DNA from 2 places in the Aurantimonas sp. C2-5-R2 genome. Region 2 is predicted to be linked to the other one. Evidence: riboswitches for the same ligand, from Rfam matches in the RefSeq annotation. Region 2 holds a riboswitch; the other holds the start of a gene.
The links. Region 2 has a riboswitch for thiamine pyrophosphate ahead of VQ044_RS23385 (YkoF family thiamine/hydroxymethylpyrimidine-binding protein). Riboswitches for the same ligand answer to the same signal wherever they lie in the genome.
Positions count from the first base shown of each region.

Region 1: it holds a riboswitch for thiamine pyrophosphate, as region 2 does, so the genes downstream of both, thiC (phosphomethylpyrimidine synthase ThiC) here and VQ044_RS23385 (YkoF family thiamine/hydroxymethylpyrimidine-binding protein) in region 2, are expected to answer to the same signal.

Region 1 is NZ_JAZHLJ010000008.1:111,777-120,259, reverse strand. It holds gene VQ044_RS06260 (thiazole synthase) at 1-35, opposite strand, end outside; gene thiS (sulfur carrier protein ThiS) at 46-243, opposite strand; gene VQ044_RS06250 (FAD-dependent oxidoreductase) at 240-1,217, opposite strand; gene thiC (phosphomethylpyrimidine synthase ThiC) at 1,222-3,051, opposite strand; TPP riboswitch at 3,204-3,321, opposite strand; gene VQ044_RS06240 (carbohydrate ABC transporter permease) at 3,413-4,258, opposite strand; gene VQ044_RS06235 (carbohydrate ABC transporter permease) at 4,330-5,262, opposite strand; gene VQ044_RS06230 (ABC transporter substrate-binding protein) at 5,385-6,701, opposite strand; gene VQ044_RS06225 (ABC transporter ATP-binding protein) at 6,840-7,904, opposite strand; gene VQ044_RS06220 (D-alanyl-D-alanine carboxypeptidase family protein) at 8,235-8,483, opposite strand, start outside.
Region 2 is NZ_JAZHLJ010000129.1:541-5,946, reverse strand. It holds partial or broken gene tnpB (IS66 family insertion sequence element accessory protein TnpB) at 1-149, shown strand, start outside; gene VQ044_RS23400 (hypothetical protein) at 283-495, shown strand; gene VQ044_RS23395 (ATP-binding cassette domain-containing protein) at 659-3,103, opposite strand; gene VQ044_RS23390 (ECF transporter S component) at 3,078-3,656, opposite strand; gene VQ044_RS23385 (YkoF family thiamine/hydroxymethylpyrimidine-binding protein) at 3,680-4,288, opposite strand; TPP riboswitch at 4,280-4,391, opposite strand; gene VQ044_RS23380 (hypothetical protein) at 4,416-4,709, shown strand; gene VQ044_RS23375 (hypothetical protein) at 4,733-4,957, opposite strand; partial or broken gene VQ044_RS23370 (IS5/IS1182 family transposase) at 5,169-5,303, shown strand.

The DNA of each region.
Region 1 (8,483 bases), on a different contig from region 2:
AGCCGCGAGGCGTGGTGGCGTCCGTAAATGTCCATCGACAATCTCCTAGCCTCCCTGCATGGGCGCGACGATTTCGATCGCATCGCCGTCGACGACCGGTGTCGCCGGTCGGTCCTCTTTCGCCACGAAATCACAATTGCGCGCGGTGGCGACGACCGCGTCCGCCAGCCCGAGTTCGACCAGAAGAGCATCGAGTGTCGTCGCCGCGACCTCGCGCGCCTCGCCGTTCAGCTTGATCGTCACGCCGCAACCCTCCCGCTCTTGCCGAGGGCGAGATCGGCCGCCCGCCCCGCGACATCCGGCGCCAGCAGAAATCCGTGGCGGTAAAGACCGTTGACCGAGATCACCCGTCCCTGCCGCGTCACCCGTGGCAGGTTGTCGGGAAAGGCCGGCCGAATCCCGACGCCGGTCTCGAGGATCTCCGCCTCGGCGAAAGCCGGGTGCAGCGCGTAGGCGGCCGACAAAAGCTCGACCGCCGAGCGCAGCGTGATCGCGCCCCGGTTTTCGCTCTCGATCATCGTCGCGCCGACCATGAAGATGCCGTCCACACGCGGCACGACGTAAATCGGCTGACGCGGATGCAGGAGACGGACCGGCCGCGACAGCGCCACCTCGCCCGTCCGCAGCAGCACCATTTCGCCGCGCACGCCGCGCAGCTCCGGCAAGGTCTCGCGGGCGGCAAAACCACGGCAGTCGATAACCGTTTCGAAGCCCGCGGACGCAGCGCGCCCGTCCTCACCGAAATGGAATGCGGCCCCCATCCCCTCCAGCCGCCGGGCCAGCGCCTTCAAGGCGCAGCGCGGGCACAGATGCGCCTCTTCGGCAAACAGCAGCCCTGCCTGGAACCGCCCGGCGAGGCTGGGCTCGAGCTCGGCGATCTCCTCGGCCCCGACACGGTCGAAATGGTCGGTGCGCCGGGCAAAACAGTCGAGCTCCGCCCGGTCGCGCGGCGGCGCCAGGACCAGGCTGCCCTGCCGCGCCACACCGGGGACGCGGGCCGCCCACCAGTCGGCGGCGCCGGCGCCGAGCCGGACCACCTCGGGCTCGGCGCTTTCGCGCTCGCACCACGGCGCCAGCATGGCGCCGGCGAGACGCGACGCCGCGCCCTCCCCGATGGCGGCGCCACGCTCGAACACCGTCACCGAAGCACCCCGCTCGGCGAGCACGGTGGCGGAGGCCAGCCCCGCGACACCGGCGCCGAGAACCGCGATCTGCATCGGCCTACTCCGCCGCTTCGCCGGCCGCGTTCGCCGGCATATAAAGATCGCCGCCCTCACGGTATTTGCGGGCCATCTCCTCCATCCCCTCTTTCTGCGCCTCGGCGCGGATATCGTGGGAGATCTTCATGGAGCAGAATTTCGGGCCGCACATGGAGCAGAAATGCGCCGTCTTGTGCGCCTCCTTGGGCAGCGTCTCGTCGTGCAGCGAGCGCGCCGTTTCCGGATCCAGCGAGAGGTTGAACTGGTCCTCCCAGCGAAACTCGAATCGGGCCCGCGACAGCGCGTCGTCGCGCAGCTGCGAGGCCGGGTGGCCCTTGGCGAGATCGGCGGCGTGGGCGGCGATCTTGTAGGTGATCACCCCGACCTTGACGTCGTCGCGGTCGGGCAGGCCCAGATGCTCCTTGGGCGTTACGTAGCAGAGCATGGCCGTGCCGAACCAGCCGATCATCGCCGCGCCGATGCCGCTGGTGATGTGGTCGTAGCCCGGCGCGATGTCGGTCACCAAGGGCCCGAGCGTATAGAACGGGGCCTCGCCGCAGACCTTCATCTGCAGATCGACATTTTCCTTGATCTTGTGCATCGGGACGTGCCCCGGACCCTCGATCATCACCTGGCAGTCCTTGGCCCAGGCGATCTGCGTCAGTTCGCCGAGCGTTTCCAGTTCGGCGAACTGTGCCTTGTCGTTGGCGTCGGCGATCGAGCCGGGACGCAGGCCGTCACCGAGCGAGAAAGACACGTCGTACATCCGGCAGATGTCGCAGATTTCCTCGAAATGCTCGTAGAGGAAGCTCTCCTTGTGGTGGTGCAGGCACCATTTGGCCATGATCGAGCCGCCGCGAGAGACGATGCCGGTGACCCGCTCGACGGTGAGCGGGATGTGACGCAGCCGCACGCCGGCATGGATGGTGAAATAGTCGACACCCTGCTCGGCCTGCTCGATCAGCGTGTCGCGATAGACCTCCCAGGTTAGATTCTCGGCGATGCCGTCGACCTTCTCCAGCGCCTGGTAGAGCGGCACGGTGCCGATCGGCACCGGCGCGTTGCGGATGATCCACTCGCGAATGTCGTGGATATTGCGGCCGGTCGACAAATCCATGACCGTATCGGCGCCCCAGCGGATCGACCAGACCATCTTCTCGACCTCTTCGGCCATCGACGAGGTCACGGCCGAATTGCCGATATTGGCGTTGATCTTGACCAGGAAATTGCGCCCGATCGCCATCGGCTCGAGTTCGGGATGGTTGATGTTGGCAGGAATGATCGCCCGGCCCGACGCCACCTCGTCGCGCACCCATTCGGGGGTGATGAAATCGGGGATGGTGGCGGAAAAGGGATGACCGTCCCGCTCCAGCTGGGCCTTGGCCTGCTCGCGCCCGAGATTCTCGCGGATCGCGACGAACTCCATTTCCGGAGTGACGATGCCGGCGCGGGCATAGGCGATCTGGGTGACGGCCTTGCCGCTCTTCGCCCGCAGCGGTGCATGGGAGACAGGAAAGGTCGGAACGCGCTTGGCGTCGGAGGTAACGCCATTGTCTTCCGGCCGGACCACCCGGCCGGCATAGTCCTCGACGTCTCCGGCCGCGAGCGTCCAATCGCGCCGCTTGCGGGGAAGGCCGGCGGCGATATCGGTTGTTGCCGTGTCGTCCGTATAGGGACCGGAGGAATCATAGACAGTGACCGGCGGCTCGCCGGCGGTCGGATGCACGGAGATCTCGCGCATCGGGACGCGGACTTCGGGGTGGAGCGTACCGGCGCGCCAGATCTTGCGGGATGCTGGCAGCGGGCCGCTGGTCACGGTGGGGGCAATAACGGTGGGAGTCTGGGCGTTCATAGGCTCTCCTGTTCGACAAGGAGATCCAGTTCCGCGGTTTGGGTAAGATTGGGCCGCTTCACACCGGGGGTTTCCCGATGCCTCTTCCCCGATTGTCGTCGCCAGAGAACGCGCCGCGTAGGCGGCGGGTCGTCAAAGGGGAAAACGGATCGGGAAGCGGCTCACTCCATCCCTACGCCAGTGTCAACTGGATCAGGTTCGTAGGGTCGCCGCGCGCTTCTTGAGCCGTCGGCCTCTCAGTTCCTTGCCGGAACTCCCCTTGGACGAGCAAACGCTATCAATTCAGCGGCCAAAGTCAACGGCGATCTGCGCCGACCCGGAGACCGGACCGCCAAATGTCGTGAAAGCACCGCGGAAGCGCCTATTCCTTCACCGCGCCGGTCATCGACGAGACGTAATAGTCGACGAAGAAGGAGTAGAGGATGACGACGGGGAGCGAGCCGAGCAGAGCCCCGGCCATCAGCGCCCCCCATTCGTAGATGTCGCCGCGCACAAGCTCGGTCAGCACGCCGACCGGGATTGTCTTGTTCTCCGACGAGGAGATGAAGGTCAGCGCGTAGATGAACTCGTTCCAGGACAGCGTGAAGGCGAAGATGCCGGCGGAGATCAGGCCGGGCACGGCCAAAGGCAGTACCACCTTGGTCAGGATCTGCCAGCGCGTCGCCCCGTCCACCAGCGCGCTCTCTTCCAGCTCGAAGGGGATGGTGCGGAAATAGCCCATCAGCAGCCAGGTGCAGAACGGGATGAGGAAGGTCGGATAGGTCAGGATCAGCGCCAGCCGGGAATCGAAGATGCCGACATTGAAAACGATGAAGGCGAGCGGAATGAACAGGATCGACGGCGGCACGAGATAAGCGAGAAAGATCAACAGACCGGTGACCCGCGCGCCGGTGAAGCGCACCCGTTCGATCGCGTAGGCGGCGAAGACCGAGGCGGCCAGCGCAATCGCCGTCGAGGCAACGGAGACCAGCATGGTGTTCCACAGCCAGCCCGGATAGGAGGTCTCGAAGAGCAGGAAGCGGATATGCTCGAGCGTCGGCTTGACCACCCAGAACGGGCTATAGTCGGTATAGTTGGTCAGCTGGTGGTTCGGTTTTACCGCCGTGATCGCCATCCAGTAGAATGGGAACAGCAGCACGAACACGAACACCGCCAAGGGCAGATAGACCACGAGGATGCGGCGCGGCAGCGAGTTGAACTGCTGCATGCCTTCGGTGTCGTCATGCACGGCGACGGTGCGGCCGGGAAGCGTTTCTTGGCTCACGGGGTCATATCTCCTCAATCGGCCGCGCCCTGCTGCCATTTGCGTCGCTGCAGCCCGAAGAACGAGAACAGGATCGCGGCGAGCAGGAAAGGAATCATGGCGACGGCGATCGCCGCGCCCTCACCGAGCTGGCCGCCGGGAATGGCGCGCTGGAACGAGAGCGTCGCCATCAGATGCGTCGCGTTGACCGGGCCGCCGCGCGTCAAGACGTAGATCAGCTGGAAATCGGTGAAGGTGAACAGCACCGAGAAGGTCATCACCACGGCGATGATCGGCGTCAGCAGCGGCAGGGTGATCTTGGTGAAACGCTGCCACGGCGTCGCGCCGTCGAGCGCCGCGGCCTCGTTCAGCGATTGCGGGATCGTCTGCAGCCCCGCGAGCAGCGAGATCGCCACGAACGGAATGCCGCGCCAGACATTGGCCGCGATGACCGAGGCGCGGGCCTTGTTCGGATCGCCGAGGAAGTTGATCGGCGTGTCGATCCAGCCCCACTGCATGAGCACCCAGGAAATGATCGAGAACTGTGAATCGTAGATCCACCAGAAGGCTAGCGCCGACAGGACTGTCGGCACCACCCAGGGCAGCAGGATGATCGCTCGGAAGAAGTTCTTGAACGGCAGGCGCTCGTTGAGGATCAGGGCCAGCCAAAGGCCGAGCACGAACTTCAGCACCGAGGCGACGAAGGTGTAGAGGACGGTGTTGTAGACCGACAGCCAGAACACCGGATCGTCGAACAGCCAGGCGTAGTTTTCCAGACCGACGAAGACGCCGGTGCGACCGATGGTCGTATCGGTAAAGCCCAGCCAGACGCCGAGCCCGAGCGGATAGGTGAGGAAGAACAGCAAGAAGATCGCCGCCGGCAGCATGAACAGCAGCCCGAGGCCGTTCCGGCTTTGCACGAACCGGCGCAGGATGGATGGCCGCGGTACCGCCTGGACGCTCGACATCGCTTGCTCGTTCCTCTTTTGCTGCCCGGCCCACGGGATCGGGTAAATCACGCCACATCGCTGCGGTCTTGATGGTCGAAAACGCCAAGGGGCGCCAGCGATCGCCGGCGCCCCTCGTTTGGTTAGCGGTAGTAGCGGGCGATACGCCGCTCGGCGTTGGCGATCGCCTCTTCGGCCGTCCGTTGACCGGTGACCGCCTCCGCAAACATGTCGACGACCACATAGTCGGCCATCACGCCGGCCGACGAGGGTCCGAGCGGCCCGGCAAAGCCGTTCGGGCGCAAGCTCGCCGACGCCTTGGAATAGGGCTCGTGGATCGGGTCCGAGGTCCAGATCGGATTGTCGGCGAACGCCTTCAACGGCTGGCAGCAATAGGCGCTGGCACCCTGAATCCAGGCGTTCATCTGATCGGGCTGGTACATGAAGGCGATGTAGGCCTTGGCCGCCTCCGGGTATTTGGTGTGCTTGAAGACGTTGATCGTCGAGGTCTGGTGCAGTTCCACCGACTTGCCGACCGGACCGATCGGCAGGTTGGTCGTGCGCATGTCCTCGGCGATCTCCGCCATCGCGGGGTCTTTCTTGGCGGCGTAGTAGAGTGAGACTCCGTTTGCCGTCAGCGAGATCTGTCCGGCCAGAAAGGCGCGGTTGTTGTTGATGTCGAGCCAGCTCTCGGTGCCCGGGATGAAGGTCGCGTAGAGCGCCTTGGCGTATTCGATCGCGGCTTTGGTCTCGGGGCTGTCGATCGCCGGCTTACCACTCTCGTCGACGGTCATGCCGCCATGGCTCCACAACAGCCAGTGCGCGTAGTTGTTGCCGTCGCCGACGGCCTTGCCGTGCGGGAATCCGGCGGGCGTGCCCTTGGCCTGCATCGCTTTGCAAAGCTCGAGGAAGCCGTCGGTATCTTGCGGGAACTCGTCGAACCCGGCCGCCTTCATATGGCTGTCGCGATAGCAGATGGCGTTGCCGATCGCGGTCAGCGGGACGGCGATGAACTTGTCGCCCTGCTTGGCGTAGCCTTCCAGGCCCTCGTACCAGCCGCCGCTCTGCTCGCCGAGCGCGGTGGCGACGTCGGTGACGTCGACGAGCTTGTCGGGATACTGGAACGGATCGTCGAACCAGCTCATCACCATATCGGGGCCGGAGCCGACATTGGCCGCGACGGCCGCCTTGGGACGCACGTCCTCCCAGCTTTCCTGGTCGATCTGGACCTCGACGCCGGTCGCCTCGGTAAACGCCTTGGTGTTGGCGTTCCAGGCTTCTTCCTCACCGGACACGAACGGCACCCAGCGAAGCAGCCTGAGACTTGCGCCCTCTTCCGGCTTGAATTCCGGCATGGCCCCTTGCGCGAAGGCGCGGCCATTTCCGAGCATTCCGCCGAATGCCGCGCTCGCCGCGAGGCCCGCCGTACCCTGTAGAAGTGTTCTGCGATTGATCGTCATTGCTATCTCCTCCTCTTGAGCGGAAGCGCTCCCTGCACTCTCCGTCGGCGGCCTCCCGCTGCCGCGACGGTCTGTCTGGCTTAGTCTCTCATTGTTGGCATCGACAGGCCGCTTAGGCCAGACGCGTGCCGACTGAGATCACTCCGAGACGCGCGCCCCGGACTTGGCGTCGAACAGATGCACCGCGTTCGGGTCGATCGACACCCGCAGCTCGTCTCCCGGCCCTTCGGAAATGCGCTCACGGAAGACGCAGATTATCTCGGTCTGGCCAAGCTTGGCGATGACGTGGGTCTCGGAGCCTGTCGGCTCAACCACCTCGACCTTGAGCGGCACGTCACCGCCGAGGCTCATCCCCTCCGGTCGCACGCCGTAGATCGTCTCGCGTCCAGGCTCGACCTTGCCCGGCCGCGCGATCGGCAGTCGATGTCCATCGCCCGTGACGAAATATGTTCGGTCGTCCGGATCGGCCGCGCCGGTCACCATGTTCATCGCCGGCGAGCCGATGAAACCAGCGACGAAAAGATTGTCGGGACGGTCGTAGAGCTCCAGCGGCGTGCCGACCTGCTCGACGATCCCGTCGTGCATGACGACGATCTTGTCGGCCATGGTCATCGCCTCGATCTGGTCGTGGGTGACGTAGACGGTGGTGGTCTTCAGGCGCTGGTGGAGATTCTTCATCTCGGAGCGCATCGAGACGCGCAGCTTGGCGTCGAGATTCGACAGCGGCTCGTCGAACAGGAACACCTGCGGCTCGCGCACGATCGCCCGCCCCATGGCGACGCGCTGGCGTTGGCCGCCGGAAAGCTGGCGCGGATAACGGTCGAGCAGATGGGTCAGGCCGAGGATTTCGGCGGCGGGCTTGACCCGGGCTTCGATCTCGTTCTTCGAGGCACCCTTCAGCATCAACGAAAACGCCATGTTCTCCGCCACGGAGATGTGCGGGTAGAGCGCATAGTTCTGGAAGACCATGGCGATATCGCGGTCCTTCGGCGGCAAGGCATTGACCACCCGGTCGCCGATCAGGATCTCACCGGAAGAGATGTGCTCCAGCCCCGCGAGCATGCGCAGCAGTGTCGACTTGCCGCAGCCCGACGGGCCCACCAGCACGACGAACTGCCCCTCCTCGATATCGATCGAGACGCCATGCAGCACTTCCACCGGACCGAACGCCTTGCGCACGTCCCGGAACGTCACCGATGCCATTCGCTTCCCCACAATGGATTCTTTTCGTTGCCGGCATACTGTCCGCTTCGGCCACACAACGCAATCGGGCCTGTCGCCTTTCGTATACCTTAATTGCAAAACGCTACGATCTGCGGGCTTTTGCAAGCGATTTTTGTCGATCAGCGTCCGGTGATCGAAGAATCCACTGTCGACCCCGCCGGGGCATCCCGTCAATGGCGGATTCCCGTTTGCCGTGCGGGATCAGCCGGCCGTTGCCGGGCCAGAGCCTCGAACGGCGAGAAAACCAATGTCGTAGCTGTCATATTGCCGGATCGCCGGACTTTTCGCGAAGCCGGCCGGGCGCCAGACTCAGCGCTCGGCGAACTGGGCAGCGCCGAGATATTGGTCGATCAGCGCGGCCACCTTGGCGTCGCGTTCCTTGCCTTTTTCGCCGCCCATCACGACGACGATGATCCGGCGTCCGCCGCGCTTGGCGGTCGCGACGAGGTGGAAGCCTGCGTCGCGGATATAGCCGGTCTTCAAACCGTCGACGCCAGGCACCTTGCCGAGAAGCTTGTTCGTCGCCTTGAAGCTCTTGCCGCCATATTCGAACTCGGT
Region 2 (5,406 bases):
TGATCGCGACCAAGCTGATCGACTTTCGGCGCGGGATCAACGGTCTGACGGCGATGGTTGCGCAAGCGCTTCTGGAAGATCCCTATTGTGGCGATATCTTCGTCTTTCGGGCGAAGCGATCGGACAGATTGAAGATTCTGGTCTGGGACGCCAGACCACGGCATCGAAAAATCCGCGCGACGCACGCACCATGATCGTCGTCCTGCGCTGCCGCGGATTACCGAGATCATCACCAACAATGCTGCCGCGATCGTCGTAACGCCCATCGCGATCAGCCTTTTCTTGGCGCTCGGGCTCGATCCCAGGGCTGCCGTCGTCGCGGTGATGTTCGGCGCCTCCGCATGCTTCGCCACACCGATCGGCTACCAGACCAACACGCTGGTCTATGCCGCCGGCAACTACCGCTTTATGGACTTCGTCAAGATCGGTGCGCCAATGAACTTCATCGTCGGCTTCGCGACCTGCGTGGCGATTTACTTCTATTACGGGTCGTAAGCCATGCTCATTCATGCTGAGCTCGGTGATAGCCGCTGATGGGTGTCTGCGAGCGGGTTCAGGTGCGATTCAATCGGACGATACGGACTATCCGTTTGGATTTGGCCGATCCCGCCGATTCTATGACGTTGATTCGATACAAATGACGGAAGTCTTCATCCGCTCAAAGCCATATTGCCGAGAGCGCTCCGTCAGCGGACATGTCCACCGCCAAGACGAGCGTTGCCGCGAGGGCGAGCGCAAACACGGCATCCCCGGCGGAAAAACCCGGCACGTCGATCATCGTTCTTGACCGGTCGGGCGAAAAGCCGCGCGCTTCCATGGCGATGGCGGTGCGCCCGGCGCGGCGAATGGCGTAGGCAATCAACGGAATGATCAGATGGGCGATTTCAGCCGGCGAAGCGAGACGTTTGAGCTCTTGCCCCTTCCGCATGGCGTTGGCGAGGCGGACCTGTCGCGCTTTCAAAGCAAGGTCCGGCACGATCTGCATCGCCGCAAACAGCGCGTACGCAATCCTCGGCGGCAGCCCGAGATAGGCGGCCGACGCGCGCACGAAGCCGCCCGGATCGATCGTCAACGCGAAGAAGACCGAAATCATGCCACCCGCGATCGCCCGCAGGAAGAGGACGAAGCCCGCCAGGATGGCGTCCGATGCCGCGAGATCGTGGGAGAAAACGGCCAGCGCCTCGGTGTTGTCCTGTCGAAAGAGGACATTGGTGGTGAAGAAGCCGAAGCCGAACAGGGCAAACGGGACCATCAAGACCATAAGCAGCAGCGGCGAGGTCCGGTTGACGATGAGAAGCATCCCAGCAAACAGCACGATAGCGAAGAGTTGGAAGCCGATCTCGAAGACGAGCGTCGTCGCGACGATCCAGACGAGGCAGACGCCGAGCATGGTTAGTGGATTGAGGCGTCTCAACATGACGGTCGGTCTTCCAGCCAGCGCAGGGCCGGCGCCGCCGCCGGCTCCGCGAGGCCGTGTTCGGCCAAGAGCCGTGTGTCGAGGAGAAGGTCTTTCGCCGTACCCCCGCGCGACCACGCCGCCTCCGCCCAGAATGACCGCGCGGTCGGCGACCCGCAGCGCGAAGTCCAAATCATGGGTGATGACGACAAGCGCCCGCCCTTTGTTCCGCAGAGCCTCGATGCGCCGGGCAAGCTCCGCGGCGCCGGTCGCGTCCAGCCCCGCCGTCGGCTCGTCGAGGACGATCAGTCGCCAGCGGTCGGCGGCGTCGATCGCCGCCAGCGACAGCCGGCGCTTTTCTCCTTCCGACAGCGTGAATGGATGGCGCGTTTGCAGCGCGGTCAATCCATAATCGCGAAGCGCCGCGGCGACGCGCTCCGACCGCTCGCCGCCGGCAAGGCGCCGCGGCAGCATCGCGGCGATCTCGTCGCGGACCGAGCCGGTGGCGAATTGGTCTTCGGGAGATTGCAGCGCGATCGCGCCGGGCGCGCCGTGCCGGCGGCCGCGCTTGAGGCGTAAAAGTCCGGCAAGGCTGGCGCCGAGCGTCGACTTGCCGGCACCGTTTCTGCCCAGGAGCCCGACGATTTCCCCGGCGCGGACGGACAGATCGACGTCCTTCAGGACAACGGGGCCGAGGAAGGGCGCGCAATCGGCATTCTCGAGGCTCGCGACCGGTGGCCCGGACGGGTTGACGCGGTTCCCGTCCGGCAGACGGTCGGCAACGAAGGTGGAGACGGCCGCGCGAGCCCGATCGTGTCCGGGCGCGCCCGGACCATCGCGCGGCAGTTGCGCGAGCGCTTCCGTCACGGTCAAGGGCGGTTTCGCCAGCACGACGTCCTCGGCGATCAAATGAGCGTCGAGATCGCTCGCCGCCGGCCGCCAGACGCCCTCGGCGACGAGGGCGGAATGATGGTTGCGGAAGAGCTGACGTGGACTTGCGGCGGCCATGACATGGCCGCGCCGGTCGAGGACCACGACGCGGTCGATCGTCTCGATCAGCCCGTCCAGCCGGTGGTCGACGATGAGGCAGGTGCGGCCGGTCTCGGCGAGAAGGGCGCGCAACCGATCCGCGGCCTCGCGTGACAGATGGGCCGTCGGCTCGTCGGCCAAGAGGATCGGTGCGTCCTGGGCGAGGATTGCGGCGAGCGCGACGAGCTGGCGCTCGCCCCCCGACATCGCCAGCGAGCGTCGGTCGCGCCACTCCCACGGCAAACCGAGCCGGGTCATCAGCGCCAAGACGCGTCGCTCGATCTGGGACGGTGGCACGGCCTGATTTTCGAGCGCGAAAGCGATCTCGTCCTTGACGCTCATGCCGCATAAGACTTGATCGGCGTCCTGGAAGTACTGCGCTACGCATTTCGACCAGGCCGCCGGCAAGCGGCGCTCGGTGTTTTCGCCGAAGATCGCGGTCTTGCCGTCGATCCTGGCCGGCACGCTCGTTGGGATAAGCCCGGTCAGAGCGAGAAGCAGCGACGACTTGCCGGACCCCGAGGGCCCCAAAAGGAGAACGCGCTCGCCACGCGAGACGGCGAAATCGACCGGTCCGACGGCGGGTGCCGGCGCGTAGGGGAAGGTGATCGCCGTGCGCCGCCACGCTGCCGCCGGCGGCAGCGATACCTCGTTAGGCAAGCGCTGCCCGCCGTTCATCGTCGATCTTCAGACCGTGCAGCACGCCGGTCCTGTAGAGCGCCTCCACGACATAATAGCCGAGAAGCCCGCCGAGCAGCGCCCCGGAGAGGCACCGAATGACGAACATGACGACGATGAGGCCGGGGGCGAGAGCCGCGTAGTCGAAGCGAATCCAAGTGTAGACGAAGCTGAACACCGCCGCGCCGATGCCGGCCGCCATCAGGACGGGCAGAGAATAGTTGCGCCAGCGGGTCAGCGCGAAGACGAGTTCGGCACCGGCGCCCTGCACCATCCCGGTCACGATCAGGAGCAGGCCGGCCGGGCTGCCGAGCAGGACCTGCACCGCGGCCGCCAGCACTTCCGCGCCGAAGGCCACGCCCGGCTTGCGGATGATTGCGGCCGCCACTATCGAGGCGATGAACCAAAACCCCATGAAGACATCCATGGAGATCGCGCCGAACACGGCCTGTGCGATGAGCCACAACTGCACCCAGCCGAGATAAAGCACCGCGAAGACGGCGCCGAGCACGGCGACGATCAGCGTTTCGCGCAGGGTCCAAGCGGATGGCATGGCAAAGCTCCTGTGGTTGAAGGTCAGGCGTTGGAAGGGCTGTTGGCCGAGACGGTCACGTCGAGGGCGACGTGGGCCTCGGCCGGCGCGAAGCGCAGGAACGCTTCTGACAGCGCCGCGAAGACCGGCCCGGCATCGCCCGAAAGTTTGGTGCAAAAGTTCTTCGAGCGGTCGAAGACCCCGGACGTCTTCAGGAAATCGATACAGGCGTAGATCTCGTCCATGTGGTAGGCGGCGCCGAGCGGATAGTAGGAGAACTGCGCCGAAACGGCTTGGGTTGTCGGGGCGGCCGCGGCGACGGCCGAGACGGCGCCGCGGACGCGCTCTTCCAGATCGCCGTGCGGCTGGAGATCGGCGGTCGGCGTGCAGAGCCCATCGTCCGGCTCGCCGGGGCAGCCGCGCGAGACGGTCGCGGACAGGACGGTGTGGGTTCCGGTCTTCGCGGCGGCGACGAAGAGGTCGCGCATGGCGGCGAACAGCTCTTCGGGCGGGCCGACGATCAGCGTCGAAATGTCGTCCGTCTCGATGCGGAAGCGCTCGCGATAGGGATCGAGCGCGCTCAAGGAGCCGAGAATGACGGAGACAAATCCGTCCGTCATCGGATAAAGGGAAATCTGTGCGCCGGAAAACATCGCTCGCCTCGCTCCGCTGGCATTACCCAGATCAGCTTGAGGGTTCGAAGGCCTGCCGCCTTCCTCTCAGCCCCAGCGTCGCGGAGCACCCCTGTCACGGGTGACTGTTACAGCTTCGATATCTTCGATGCAATCTTTCCGCCTCGGCGCGCGCCACCTCTGCGGAAACGAGGCTGTCCGGGAAGAAATAACTCGGTGTTCGATCCGCGAATTGTCGAATGCGGGGCCCTACCGCCGCAATCCTTCATCGAACCGCAAAGCCGTGCAACTGTCCCAGCTTTTGACGCTTTACGGGGTTGCCGGTGAAAGGATTTCGACGATCGTGGATTCCGTTTTAATTGATGTGTTCCGCAGCCATGGGCTCGGGCGTGAGGAAAGAGAGCAACACCAAGCCCTGCTCTCGACAGCGGTATCCGGCTGAAAACAGCATCCGAGGCACTTTCGTTACCGGCGGTCGTTGTTCCGCCAATATCTCGCTCGAAGCCGCGGCGCGATAATCCAGGCGATCGGTGCGGCGAGTACCAAGCTCAAAGCGACGACCAGCGGAATCAGATATTTCCATTGTTCCTGCAGGGCGGGAAACGAAAGCACGGTGATCGCGCCGACCCCAAATAAAACGGCGTTGACCATGCCGTAAATCAGCAAAGCAATACGCGTCTGGATACTCACTTTTCCTATTCTCCCCAGGCTTGCCGGTGATCACGAGCAATAGGATAGCCCGGCGCTGAAAATCCCGATTTGATCCACATCATCCAATCACGATGTTGATGTGAGCCTTGCGCATCAGATGTCGTCGTAATCGATGGCTATCTGACCGCATCGCACCCCGCCCGTCAGCTCCGATGACGCCCACCCAGGGGGGTGGTCGCGATCAGCGCATGTCGAGCGATCCTTCGCATGGCTGGGACGATGCCGAAGACTGGCAAAGGACTTCGAACGCGCCATCGCTTCCGCCCAGGCCTGGGTCTTCATCGCAAACATCCGCACACTCACCCGACGGCTCGCAAGACCTTGAAATTGCACCAGTCGTTTTGATTCAGACACTGAGCCGCGCGTGATCACCTCCAGCCCCGAAACCGCACGCACCGTAGGCGCCCCTTTCAAATGATTGCTATTGT